Thiocapsa rosea: one gene and its partner. The protein of the gene in region 1 interacts with the protein of each later gene in a pairwise test. Links are inferred from orthologs where the notes say so. Each region holds a gene or a part of one and is shown on either strand. Other genes may lie near its edges.

Region 1 (6,277 bases):
GAAATTCCTGCTCGCGGGCCATGCGTTCGGCGATCTCGGTGCGCAGAGCAACCGCGTCCTCCTTCGCTTTTGTGATCGACGCAATCAGCCGGGCGCCGGATGCCTTGAGATGCGGGGCAGACTGAGTCGGCTCGTAGAAGCGAAGGACATAGTTCTTGCCGGTCGCCGTGGTCTGGGTGACCGGCTGCCGTAGGATCAGGGTGTCGAATAGAAAGTAGGAAGACAGCGCCACGGCCGCTGCGGTGCCGACAATAAGCGGGACGAGCGAGGGTCGCGGCGGCGAGGACACGCCGGGATGAGATCCTGCAATGGTCTCGGACATAGGTCTCTCCTGGAATGGATGGCGGCGTTTGAAAACATTCCCCGAGGATTCGGGATCCGATGCGCTCGATGACGGCCCGTTCGCACCGCCTCATGTGAAACGGCGGCAAGTCGCACTTTGCAATAGACGCGCCAATCCCGATTCGAGTCAGGTACGAGGTGGACAGGCATGCCCTCGGAATGGATGCGGCTGCAGCCTGATGCGCAGTCAGGATATTAGTCGATCCCGCACCGCCTGGATTCATCAGCGACGGTAGGTGATTTACGGGCCAAATCCGGACTTCGGTGGCCTGTGCTCGGGACCCGAGAGGCGGGGCGGCGGACCTTTTCCCCGGCGAGGAGCAGGCGCAGGACTGATGACCTCGGGGGCCACGGCAGATCGCGGTGAGACAAAACGACCCACCCCGAGACCCGGATCCGGACACAATGTCTCGGCGGAAGGGGATCCTCGGCGAATGACCCGCGGATCAACGGCAGGTCGCGAGGGCCGCCGCTCGGCGAGCGCTCGGCTTAGCGCTCGATCGGGCCGCGTGCGGAGGTGGCGACGGGGACAGAGTCGAGGCTCAGACCCCGACCCACGACCTCGGCACGGGCCGGGAATTGACCCGCGGAACCCGGCGCAAGGCGCCCGTCGAACCGCGCCGATACGCCCGTTTCGCCTGTCCGGCCGGAGGTCTCGGCCTTGAAGATGTCGACGAAGTGCTGGTGGTATTTGCGCAGGTACTTGTCCCGTGCATAGGCGATCTTGGTCACCTCCCACGGGAATAGATCGCTCAGATCGTGCGTCCCGAGATCGGCATCCTCCTTGGGCTGGTAGGCCAAGGCGGCGATGATGCCCACGCCGAGTCCTTCGCGCACATAGGTCTTGATGACGTCCGTATCCGCAGCACTCAGGACCACCTTCGGGTGCAGTCCGGCCTTGGAGAAGGTCTCGCTGAAACTTCCGCTTCCGGTGAACCCGAACACGTAGGTGATGATCGGGTGTTCGCACAGGTCGGCGAGGGTGACGACCCTGTGCCCGAGCAAGGGGTGCGACCGCGGCGCGATCAGGCAGCGGTTCCAGCGATAGCAGGGGACGGTGTGCAGCGCGATCTCCTCGCCCAGTGCCTCGGTGCAGATCGCCAGATCCACCAGATCGCGCAGCACCATGTCGACCAGTTGCCCCGGCGTGCCCTGATGGATCTGCAGCTCGACCGCGGGATAAGCCGCGGCAAAGCGTCGGATCACCGGCGGCAACACATAGCGGGCCTGGGTGTGGGTCGCGCCCAGGCGCAGCACGCCCCGATCCTCCTCCAGGTGATCGCGACCCACCGCAGCGATATTGCCGGTCTGGCGCAACGCCTCGCAGGCGTGCCGAAAGACCTGCTCACCCACCTCGGTCAACCCGACCAGACGCTTTCCGTGGCGCACGAACAGCCGCGTGCCGAGTTCCGCCTCGAGCTGCTTGAGATGCTGGGTTACGGCCGATTGCACCAGATGAAGACGCTCGGCCGTTCGGCTTACGTTGAACCGGACCTCCACCAAGGTCACCAGGGAACGCAGTTGGCGTAGTTCCATATCATTGCTCGTGATAACGACGCATGAATGATCATTTCATATCGCCTCTGCCCTCTGCCTAGACTTTGTGCCGAAGCGGGCTTACCGGCCCGAGCGAGTCAGACTCCGAGCCGGGGCGAAGCGAACCGGACTGACAAAAAGCACGACATATGCCAGGGGATCTCGACCGATGGCCCTTTCACAGTTAAATGCGTTGACCAGCCCGGTGAACGAGCATCAGATCCGCGCCCTGCAGGTTGCGTTGAAGGATATGTCGCCGACTCAGATCGCCTGGGTCAGCGGCTACCTCGCCGGCATCGGCGGCAGGAGTCTTCCCGCGCCCGCCGAGCCGAAGGCGGTCGAGACGATCACGATCCTCTACGGCTCTCAGACCGGCAACGCGAAAGGCGTGGCCGAGCAGCTCGGATCGCAGGCGATCGATCAGGGGATGGACGTCCGGGTCATCTCCATGGGCGATTTCAGTCCGCGCAAGCTGACCAAGGAGCGGTGGGTCCTGCTGGTCGTGAGCACCCACGGCGAGGGCGAGCCGCCGGAAAGCGCCTATGCACTGCATGCCTTCATCCAGGATCAGGGCGCGGCGCGCCTGGAGCAACTGCGTTACGCCGTGCTGGGTCTGGGCGACTCGAGCTACGAGCACTTCTGCCGGACCGCGGTGGACTTCGATCGCCGCCTTGCGGAGCTTGGCGCACAGCGCATCCTGCCGCTGCAATGCTGCGATTTGGACTACCGACCGCACACCGAGCGCTGGGCGACGGATGCCTTGGATCGGCTGAACGCACTCGCGCCGCGAAAAGCCAGCAATGTCGTGACGATGCCGGGTCTGCGGGCCTATCAAGAGCAGAGCCAGAACGAGACCCGCCCTTACGACAAGGACAACCCCTACCCCGCAACCCTGCTGGAGAACCGCCGGATCACCACGCAAGACGCCATCGCGGACGTCCGCCATCTGGCCCTTGCGGTCGATCCCGACGCCCTGCACTACCGGCCGGGCGACGCCCTCGGGGTGTGGGTCAGCAACGATCCGGCGCTCGCCGATGCGATCCTGGCCGGCGTCGGCCTCGACGGCGAGACCCGAATCCAGCTCGGCGTCGGCGTCGGTGGCGCCGGCGACGAGGAGCTGGACCTGCGCCGCGCCCTGATCGAGCGGCTCGAGCTGACCCAACTGCATCCGACGACGGTACGCGCTTGGTCCGAGCTGACGGATGCCCCGGAGCTGAAGACGCTGGCGGCGGATGGGGCACGGCTGCGCGCCTATTCGGGAGAGCGCCAGCTCATCGATCTGATCTCGGACCATCCGGCCCGCATCGAGGCGCCCGCGCTGGTCGCGCTGCTGCGTCCGCTCCAGCCGAGGCTCTACTCGATCGCATCGAGCCAAGCCGAATACGAAGACGAGGTCCACCTCACCGTCTCGGTGGTGCGCTATCAGGCGCATGGCCGAGAACATCTGGGCGCGGCCTCCGGGTTCTTAAGCGAGCGGCTCGCACGCGAGGCGCCGGTCCGTGTCTATGTCGCCGAAAACGACGCCTTCCGTCTGCCGGACGACGGCGACACACCGCTGATCATGATCGGCGCGGGGACGGGTGTCGCACCCTATCGCGCCTTCCTGCAACAGCGTGCCGCCAACGGTGATCGGGGCCGCAACTGGCTGATCTTCGGCAACCGGCACTTCCATCGCGATTTTCTCTATCAGCTCGACTGGCAAGCCCACCGCAAGGCCGGGCGGCTCGATCGCGTCAGCCTCGCCTTCTCGCGCGACGGCGAGCAAAAACTCTATGTGCAGCAGCGTCTGCGCGAAGAAGGCAAGGAGATCCTGCGCTGGCTCGACGCGGGGGCGCATCTCTACGTGTGCGGTGCGACCGCCATGGGACAGGCCGTGGATTCCGCACTCGTGGACATCTTCGCCACCGAGGCCGGGCTCGCCCCCGACGCCGCGCAAGCCCGTGTCGACACTCTGCGCCGCGAGGCGCGTTACCACCGAGACCTCTACGCATGAGCGAACCCATCCACGAGAACGAGCGGATCAAGGCCCGGAGCAACTATCTCCGCGGCACGCTCGCCGAGAGCCTGGCCGACACGCTGACCGGCGCCATGAGCCCGGACGACACCCAGATCAGCAAGTTCCACGGCTTCTATCAACAGGACCATCGCGACCGCCGCCAAGAACGACGCGAGCAGTATCTCGAGCCCTATTTCGGCTTCATGCTGCGAGCACGTCTGCCGGGGGGCGTCTGCACCCCGGCGCAATGGCTGGCGATCGACGGCATCGGCCGCGAGCTGGCCGGCGGCAGTCTGCGCCTGACCACGCGCCAGAGCTTCCAGTACCACGGGATCCTCAAGCGCGACATCACGTCGGTCATTCGCGGGATCAACAAGGTCATGATCGACTCGATCGGAGGCTGCGGCGATGTGAACCGCAACGTCCTCTGCAACCCGAACCCGGTCGAATCCGTGCTGCATCGGGATGTCTACGACTGGGCCAAGCGGATCAGCGAACACCTGCTGCCGCAGACCCGCGCCTATCACGAGATCTGGCTCGACGGCGAGCAGGTCGGCGGCGGCGAGGATGTCGAACCCATCTACGGCAAGACCTATCTGCCGCGCAAGTTCAAGACCGCCGTAGCAGTGCCGCCGCACAACGATGTCGACGTCTATTCCAACGACCTGGGCTTCGTTGCCATCGCGGAGGGCGGGCGCCTGATCGGCTTCAACGTCTCGGCCGGCGGAGGGATGGGCGCGACCCACGGGGACACCGCCACCTTCCCGAGACTGGCCGACGTCCTCGGTTTCGTCGAGCCGGACCGGACACTGGCGGTCACCGAGGCCGTGGTCACCGTCCAACGTGATTTCGGCGATCGGCTCAACCGCAGTCAGGCACGACTTAAGTACACCATCGAACGCATGGGGCTCGAGACCTTTCGGGCTGAGGTCGAGCGACGGGCCGGGATCCGCTTCGAACCCGCACGGCCGGTCCGCTTCACCGATCAAGGGGACCGTTACGGGTGGGTCAAGGGTCAGGACGACCGATGGCACCTCACCCTCTATATCGAGAGCGGACGCCTGATCGACGGCCCGGGCCACAGCCCCATGACAGGTCTGCGCGAGATCGCCCGGATTCATCAGGGAGACTTCCGCATCACCCCGAACCAGAATCTGATCGTCGCCCGCGTGCCCGAGGTCCGCAAGGCGGACATCGATGCCTTGGCACGCGAGCACGGTCTACTGGCCGAAGAACATTCGCCGCTGCGTCTGAACGGCATCTCCTGCGTCGCGCTGCCGACCTGCCCCTTGGCGATGGCCGAGGCCGAGCGCTACTACCCGGATTTCCTGGCGCAGGTGGAGCGGCTGACGGCCAAGCACGGCGTCGCGGATCAGGAGATCGTGACCCGCATCACCGGTTGCCCCAACGGCTGCGCGCGGCCCTATCTCGCCGAGCTGGCACTCGTCGGCAAAGGGCCGGGGCGCTACAACCTGATGCTCGGCGGCGACGGGATCGGCACCCGGCTCAACCGGCTCTACCGCGAGAACCTCGACGAGATCGCCATCTTGGCCGAGATCGACACCCTGCTCGGGCGCTACGCCGCAGGCCGCAAACCCGGCGAGCGCTTCGGCGACTATCTGATCCGCGACGGGATCGTCCGTCCGGTCGTGAATCCTGCGGAGGACTTCCATGCCTAAGCCCGATCTCGACGCCCTCCTCCACGGCGATCAAGCCGCGTTGCACGCAGCCAACCGGCGGCTGGAATCCCTCCCCGCGGAGGACCGCGTGCGCTGGGCCTTGGAGCATCTGCCGGAGCAGCATGTTCTTTCCTCCAGCTTCGGGACCCAATCGGCCGTGATGCTGCATCTGGTCAGCCGCATGATGCCCGAGATCCCGGTGATTCTGGTCGATACGGGCTATCTCTTCCCCGAGACCTATCGCCTCGTCGACGAGCTTACGGATCGGCTCGGGCTGAACCTTCAGGTCTATCGCCCTTTACTCTCGCCCGCCTGGCAGGAGGCGCGCCTCGGGCGTCTCTGGGAGCAGGGAGCGGACGGCATCGAGCGCTACAACCGGCTCAACAAGGTCGAGCCGATGGACCGGGCACTCCGCGAGCTGGACGCCGGCACCTGGTTCGCCGGGCTGCGTCGCCAACAGGCGGGCTCACGGGCCGAGCTGCCGGTGCTGCGGCTTCAGGACGGTCGGTTGAAGGTCCACCCGATCGTCGACTGGCAGAACCTCGACGTGCACCGTTATCTGCGCCGTCATGATCTCCCCGATCATCCTCTGCAGGGTCAAGGCTATGTCTCGATCGGGGATGTCCACACCACGGCGCCGCTGCTGCCGGGAATGCTGGAGGAAGAGACGCGGTTTTTCGGTTTGAAACGTGAGTGTGGGTTGCATCGGTAGCTCAGGAACGTG
Region 2 (6,114 bases), 230 kb from region 1 along the record:
CTTTAAGTGCCTGAGACATAATCGCAAGCGATGTAGGACAGACATCCGGGCAGTGGGTGTAACCGATGTAGAGTGCAGACACTTTGCCTTTGAAATCTGATAATGAAGTCGCTCCACTGAGGCTTTGGAGGGTAAAATCACCGCCCAGTCTATGCAGAGGAGGCTGGTCCGAATCTGCATTACGTGGCGACATCAGAGATGCCGCCGTAACAATCCCCCCCAGCAATGCCAGGGTGAGTAGCAGTAGATTGCGTAAAGTTTTCAGATTATTTGCCATGTTTACAGTCCTATCGGGATGCGCTACCTGCCGACAGAGAACTTCACGATTTTCGGCGAATAGGAGTGCCGAAAAACCCGCATTTTCGGTACAGATATCACCTTGAGCTTGACAGCATCGAGATGGCCGGCCGGCTGATTTTAGTTTCCGTTAATTCGTTGACTGTTCAAGATCCGGTTCATTACGGGACACCTGGTTCGGCTGTTCATCCAAACTGTTTAATTTAGCGTAAAGAACTACTGCACCAATGGACCCGGTAATCGGGCCGATTAAATAAGCAATGATGTGAGAGAGTTCACCTGAGACTAGCGCTGGGCCAAGACTTCTTGCCGGGTTCAGTGAGCCACCTGTGATCGGACCGCCGAACATTATTAGAAATGCCACAGTTGCACCTATTACGATGCCGGCAAATTTCCCGGCTGCTTTTTTGTCGACAGCGGAGCCTAGGATGACGGTCATTAAAAAGAAAGTAAGAATGGCTTCGACTGTAAAAGCTGTTAGGAAGCTACCATCCAAAGGCTGGGTAACTCCGTAAGACATTTTCTCTGGGATGCTCTGCATTATGAATAGCGGTTTAAGAATGATTAAATGAAGTAGGCTTGCAGATATGGCTCCTGCACATTGTGCGCCAATATAAGGCAGAACGTCGTCTTTATTGAATTTTTTTGCAAAAGCCAGCGCTACAGTAACAGCAGGATTAATATGAGCACCAGAAGTATGACCATAAGTATAAACCATGGTCATTACAACGAGCCCAAATACAACCGATATACCAATCAAACCAAGGGCCCCGTTGCTTAATTGATTAATGGCAACAGCGCCACAACCAAAAAAGACTAGAGCGAACGTGCCGATAAACTCGGAAGCGTATTCTTTTTTCATATGAACTATTCCATGCTGAATTGTTGAAGAGACGTTAAGCTTGAGTAGCGGTATAAATACAGTGGTTACTCAAGATTAATCGAAGTCGATTATGCAGACATACCGTGCGGGTCAACGACAAACGTCTTGGCTGCTCTGCCATCAAATTCGGCATAACTCTCAGGAGATTGATCTCGAGAGATTGTGCGAATATTTACATGTTTCGCTGTGTAGCACTCTGCATTGGCATTGATGACTGGCCCGCTTCATCACCAGCACGATCGATGCCATCTACTCATCAGCGCAACGGATCGCTCGCTGGCGGCCGGTAACGCATTGGAGACAAGCCACCGGGGTCGTTTCTTGAGTCGTGAGGTAGAAGCGCATCGCCGCGGTGCCGCCTCGGACGCAGAGACAAAATGGCCGCGAAATGAGTTGGCCAATGGAACAAAATGTCGCGCTTACGTGCCCGATGTCTCGGTGGCATTGCAGTGGATCTAAGCGGCCATTGAAGCAATAGGTGATCGTGCCGAGGTAGCGCTCGGCATATTTGCTGAAATCGAAGCTGAGGTAAGCCCCGCGAGGTCGCGGTTCGACGCCAACGCCGAGAGCCCGGTCTTCGCCGCGCCGATGAGATAGATCGCCGGGAACCAGACGGTCAGTCCCAGTGTGGTTCCTTCGAACAGGGTCCCGGCGATCAGCGAGGTCTGGTGATGGCAGGCATTGCACTGGAAGGTCTTGCGGCCTTGAGGTCAACCTCCCAGCCATGGGGCGCGCCTTGAAGATCGCCACAACGGCGATTGACCCCAAGGACTGCAAAGTTGAGAATCTGGTCGTCCGCTGCAGCCTTCACGTCCGATTCAAAGAGGGACTGAAAACGAATCCGAACAGCCAAACTATGGGGGATGCCGTGTGCTTGTACTTCTTGGAGCATGAGTTTGCGGAGTCTGCGGCAAAGCACGACGACGTGAGGGTCGTCGGCGTCGTCCAGAAGTCGTGGCGCGAAATGAGCGAACGGGGTCATGAGCTGGCGCTCCAGTTGCCACTCGCCGGAGGTGCACAAGTACGCGTTGGGCGAGTTCTGAGCGGAGATTGATCCTGTGACTCACGTCAGCGGGCTCTTCATCTATCCCATCAAGTCATGCGGTGGGATCGGTCTCACGGAGGTTGAGGTGGTCCCGGGGGGGCTTCGCCACGACCGACGGTACATGATCGTCGATGCGTCCGGTCGCTTCGTCACGCGTCGTGAAGAACCTCGCCTCGCCCAAGTCGTGGTCAACTCCCGCGGCGAGGACTTCCGCGTCTTCGCGCCGGGCGCTGGTGACTTCGCTCTCCCCGCAGAGCCCGGCGAGGAGCTGTTCGGCGAACTCAGGATCAGCACCGTCTGGCGGGATACCGTTGAGGCGAAAACTCTCCCCAATGGTTCCTCGTGGTTCAGCGCATTTTTAGGGCGTGACGTGGAGCTGGTGTACATGCCCGATCCCGCGCTCAGGCAAGTGAATGCAGCTCGTTCGGATCCAGGTGATCAGGTGAGCTTCGCTGACGGGTATCCCCTGCTTCTCACATCGGAACAATCACTCGTTGATCTCAACGCCCGTCTCGACCAACCGATCCCGATGTCGCGCTTTCGACCGAATGTCGTCGTGAAGGACGCTGACGCTTTCGCAGAGGACACCTGGAAGAAGATCACAATCGGTTCGACGAGGTGCACCGTGCCGAAACTCTGTGATCGCTGCGTGGTTACGACGATCGAGGAAGGCTCTTCGAGAAAAGGCAAAGAACCTTTGAAGACCCTGGCATCCTATCGTCAGTGGGATGGCGCTGTGTGGTTTGGCGCTCTAGTGATCCCCAAGAGCACAGGACGACTTCGGGTCGGAGATGTGATCCAGGTCGTCGAAACAGATCAGAGCGCGGGGATGCAGACCTTGTCGGCGCCGACCTGAATCTGTAGCCATGCGGCCGGAGTGAAGGTGCTGAGTAGGTTCTTCTGCGTGTTCGTCCACCCTCTGCAGAACCGCGCGGCCCGGCGGGCATGGCTCTCGAGCAAGAGGTGCTCGTCGACCTGGATTATCCAGGCCAGGCCCACGAGTCGCTCGGACTGGGGAAGGCGGTGCCCGCGATCGTTCCGCGGCAATGCCATCGAGACATTGGGCACGTAGGCACGACAATTTGACCCATTGGTCAACTCATTTCGCGACCATTTTGTCTCGGCGTTCGAGCCGGCACCGCGGCGATGCGCTTCTGCCTCACGACTCAAGAAACGACTCGGGCCGCTTGCCTCCAATGCGTCACCGGCCGCCAGTAAGCGATCCGTTGCGTTGATGATTACATGGCATCGATCGTGCTCATGATAATGACGCAATAATGACGCATTTCGCTCTGGACGCGGTTTAGCAAGCATGGCGAGTCATACATACATGCGCCCAGAGGTCGCCGACACGCTGCAGACCGCCCATGTCGAGGGGGTTGCCGAGTCGGCCGCTCAACAGCTGAAATCCGGAGGCGTTGCCCAATGATCCCGGAACTCGGACATGTCGCACTGATCCTCGCGCTCGTCATCGCCGTCCTCCAGGCTTCCTTCCCGTTGGCCGGCTCGCTCGCCGGCAACGGGGCCAGTACCGGAACCGGGAATCGCCCCTGGATGACCATGGCGCGTCCACTGGCGTACGGGCAGTTCACGTTTTTGATCATCGCCTTCGCCTGCCTGGTACAGGCGTTTCTGGCCAGCGACTTCTCGGTGCTGTATGTCGCCCAGCACTCGAACACCCTACTCCCTAAGATCTATAAGGTTTCAGCGGTTTGGGGCGGCCATGAAGGGTCGCTGTTACTTTGGGTGTTGTTCATGGCAGCCTGGGGCGCGGCGGTCGCCGCCTTCAGCAAGAATCTGCCTCTGGCAGTGGTGGCGCGGGTGATCTCGGTGCAGGGAATGATCGCGATCGGGTTCCTGCTATTCATGCTGTTCACCTCCAATCCGTTCGAGCGCCATTTCCCGATACCGCCGGAGGGTCGTGACCTGAACCCGCTGCTCCAGGACTTCGGTCTCGCCATCCACCCGCCCATGCTCTACATGGGCTATGTCGGCTTCTCGGTGGCCTTCGCCTTCGCCATCGCAGCGCTGATCGGCGGGCAGCTCGACGCCGCCTGGGCACGCTGGTCACGCCCCTGGACGACGGTGGCCTGGGTGTTTCTGACCATCGGAATCGCACTCGGCTCCTGGTGGGCGTACTACGAGCTCGGCTGGGGCGGCTGGTGGTTCTGGGACCCGGTCGAGAATGCATCGCTGATGCCCTGGCTCGTCGGCACCGCGTTGATTCACTCGCTGGCGGTCACCGAAAAGCGCGGTGCCTTCAAGAGTTGGACCCTGTTGTTGGCCATCTTCGCGTTCTCCTTGAGCCTGCTCGGCACCTTTCTCGTTCGCTCTGGCGTACTGACCTCGGTCCATGCCTTTGCCACGGATCCGGAGCGCGGACTGTTCATCCTGATCTTTCTGTGCATCGTCGTCGGCGGCTCCCTGGCACTCTATGCCTGGCGTGCGCCGGAAGTATCCGAAGGCGGGCGCTTCGATCTGGTGTCGCGCGAGAGCGCGTTGCTCGGCAACAATCTGCTGTTCGTCGCCTTTGCGGTGCTGGTGTTGTTCGGCACCCTGGCGCCGCTGATCTACGAGGCCTTCGGCTGGGGGAAGATCTCGGTCGGATTCCCCTGGTTCAATCAAATGTTTTTGGCATTGGCGCCTTTCCTGGGGATCCTCCTCGGCATCGGCCCCGCGGCTCGCTGGAAGCACGACGAACCCGGCCGACTCATCAAGACGCTCTGGATCGCCTTCGCGCTCAGCGTCGTCGTGCTCGCAATCTCGGCGCTGCCGGTGTTCAGCGGTGGCCATTTCTGGGTACCCATCGGTGTCGCGCTGGGAGCCTGGTTGCTGTTCTCGCATGCCACCATCGTCCGCGACCGGCTCAAGAACAAGCGCGGCTTCGACGGTTGGATTGCTGATCTGCGCGGCAACGGACGTCGCTTCTACGGCATGGTGACCGCCCACATGGGCGTCGCCGTGTTCATCGTCGGCGTGACCATGGTGTCCAATTTCGAGGTTGAGGAAGACGTACGTCTGTCACCGGGGGACAGCCACGAATTGGCCGGCTACCGGTTCGAATTCCTTGGTGCCGAAAAGGCCCCCGGACCGAATTACATGGCCGACCGAGGCCACTTCAAAGTCTATGATGGCGACAAGCAGATCACCGAACTCTATCCGGAGAAGCGGTCCTATCTAGGCGGCGGCATGCCAATGACCGAGGCCGCCATTGATGCGGGTTTGTTCCGCGACATCTATATCTCGCTCGGCGAGCATGTGGGAGACGGTGACTGGGCGCTGCGCCTGTACTACAAACCCTATGTCCGATGGATCTGGCTCGGCGCGATACTGATGGCGCTTGGCGGCATGCTGGCCGTCAGCGATCCGCGTTATCGGACCGCGCGTTCACGCTCCACAGCGCCCGTCGGCGGCATCGCGGCGAGGGCCTGAGTGATGACAGAAGCACGCGTACGAAATCGCCATGCCAGCACTGATTAAGTCCTTCCTGTTGTCAATCCTGCTCCTAACCAGCTTGACCGCCGGTGCCTTCACGCTTGAGGAGTTCACCTTCGACAGTCCCGAGCAGCAGGCGGAGTTTCGCGAGCTGATCAGCAAGCTGCGGTGCCTGGTCTGCCAGAACGAGTCCCTTGCCGGGTCCAAGGCGGAGCTGGCCCAGGACCTGCGCAACGAAGTTTATAGGATGATGCGCGCCGGCCAGTCAGAAGACGAGATTCTCGACTTTTTGATCGCACGCTATGGCGACTTTGTCCTCTACGACCCACCCTTGAAACCTTCCACGTACATCCTCTGGTTCGGGCCATTCGTGCTGATCGGAATCGGTGCGGTGTTCATGGTACGCGCACTGCTGCGCAAGAATTCCGCGCCGGACGCCGAACTGAGCGAAGAC

What was found.
Region 2: the proteins of BDD21_RS18960 (region 1) and BDD21_RS19925 interact in binary tests that used the Escherichia coli proteins (3 or more experiments, as listed by UniProt). The link is inferred for Thiocapsa rosea from one-to-one orthologs.

The regions. Positions count from the first base shown.
Region 1 is NZ_RBXL01000001.1:4,231,450-4,237,726, reverse strand. What follows is about bases 1,554-4,459. They hold BDD21_RS18960 (assimilatory sulfite reductase (NADPH) flavoprotein subunit), read left to right. Parts: upstream 1,554-2,047; coding sequence 2,048-3,871; downstream 3,872-4,459. Other genes in these bases: cysI (assimilatory sulfite reductase (NADPH) hemoprotein subunit), read left to right, coding at 3,868-4,459; BDD21_RS18965 (LysR family transcriptional regulator), read right to left, coding at 1,554-1,878. In the rest of the region: BDD21_RS18970 (hypothetical protein), read right to left, coding at 1-322; more of BDD21_RS18965, read right to left, coding at 832-1,553; more of cysI, read left to right, coding at 4,460-5,553; BDD21_RS18950 (phosphoadenylyl-sulfate reductase), read left to right, coding at 5,546-6,265. UniProt on the Escherichia coli protein: Component of the sulfite reductase complex that catalyzes the 6-electron reduction of sulfite to sulfide. This is one of several activities required for the biosynthesis of L-cysteine from sulfate.
Region 2 is NZ_RBXL01000001.1:4,459,194-4,465,307, reverse strand. Bases 1,417-4,159 are described here. They hold BDD21_RS19925 (MOSC domain-containing protein), read left to right. Parts: upstream 1,417-2,238; coding sequence 2,239-3,081; downstream 3,082-4,159. Other genes in these bases: BDD21_RS19915 (heme lyase CcmF/NrfE family subunit), read left to right, coding at 3,651-4,159; BDD21_RS19920 (hypothetical protein), read right to left, coding at 3,042-3,278; BDD21_RS29260 (DUF4202 family protein), read left to right, coding at 1,905-2,234. In the rest of the region: BDD21_RS19945 (SCO family protein), read right to left, coding at 1-277; BDD21_RS19940 (MIP/aquaporin family protein), read right to left, coding at 428-1,159; more of BDD21_RS19915, read left to right, coding at 4,160-5,657; BDD21_RS19910 (cytochrome c-type biogenesis protein), read left to right, coding at 5,689-6,114.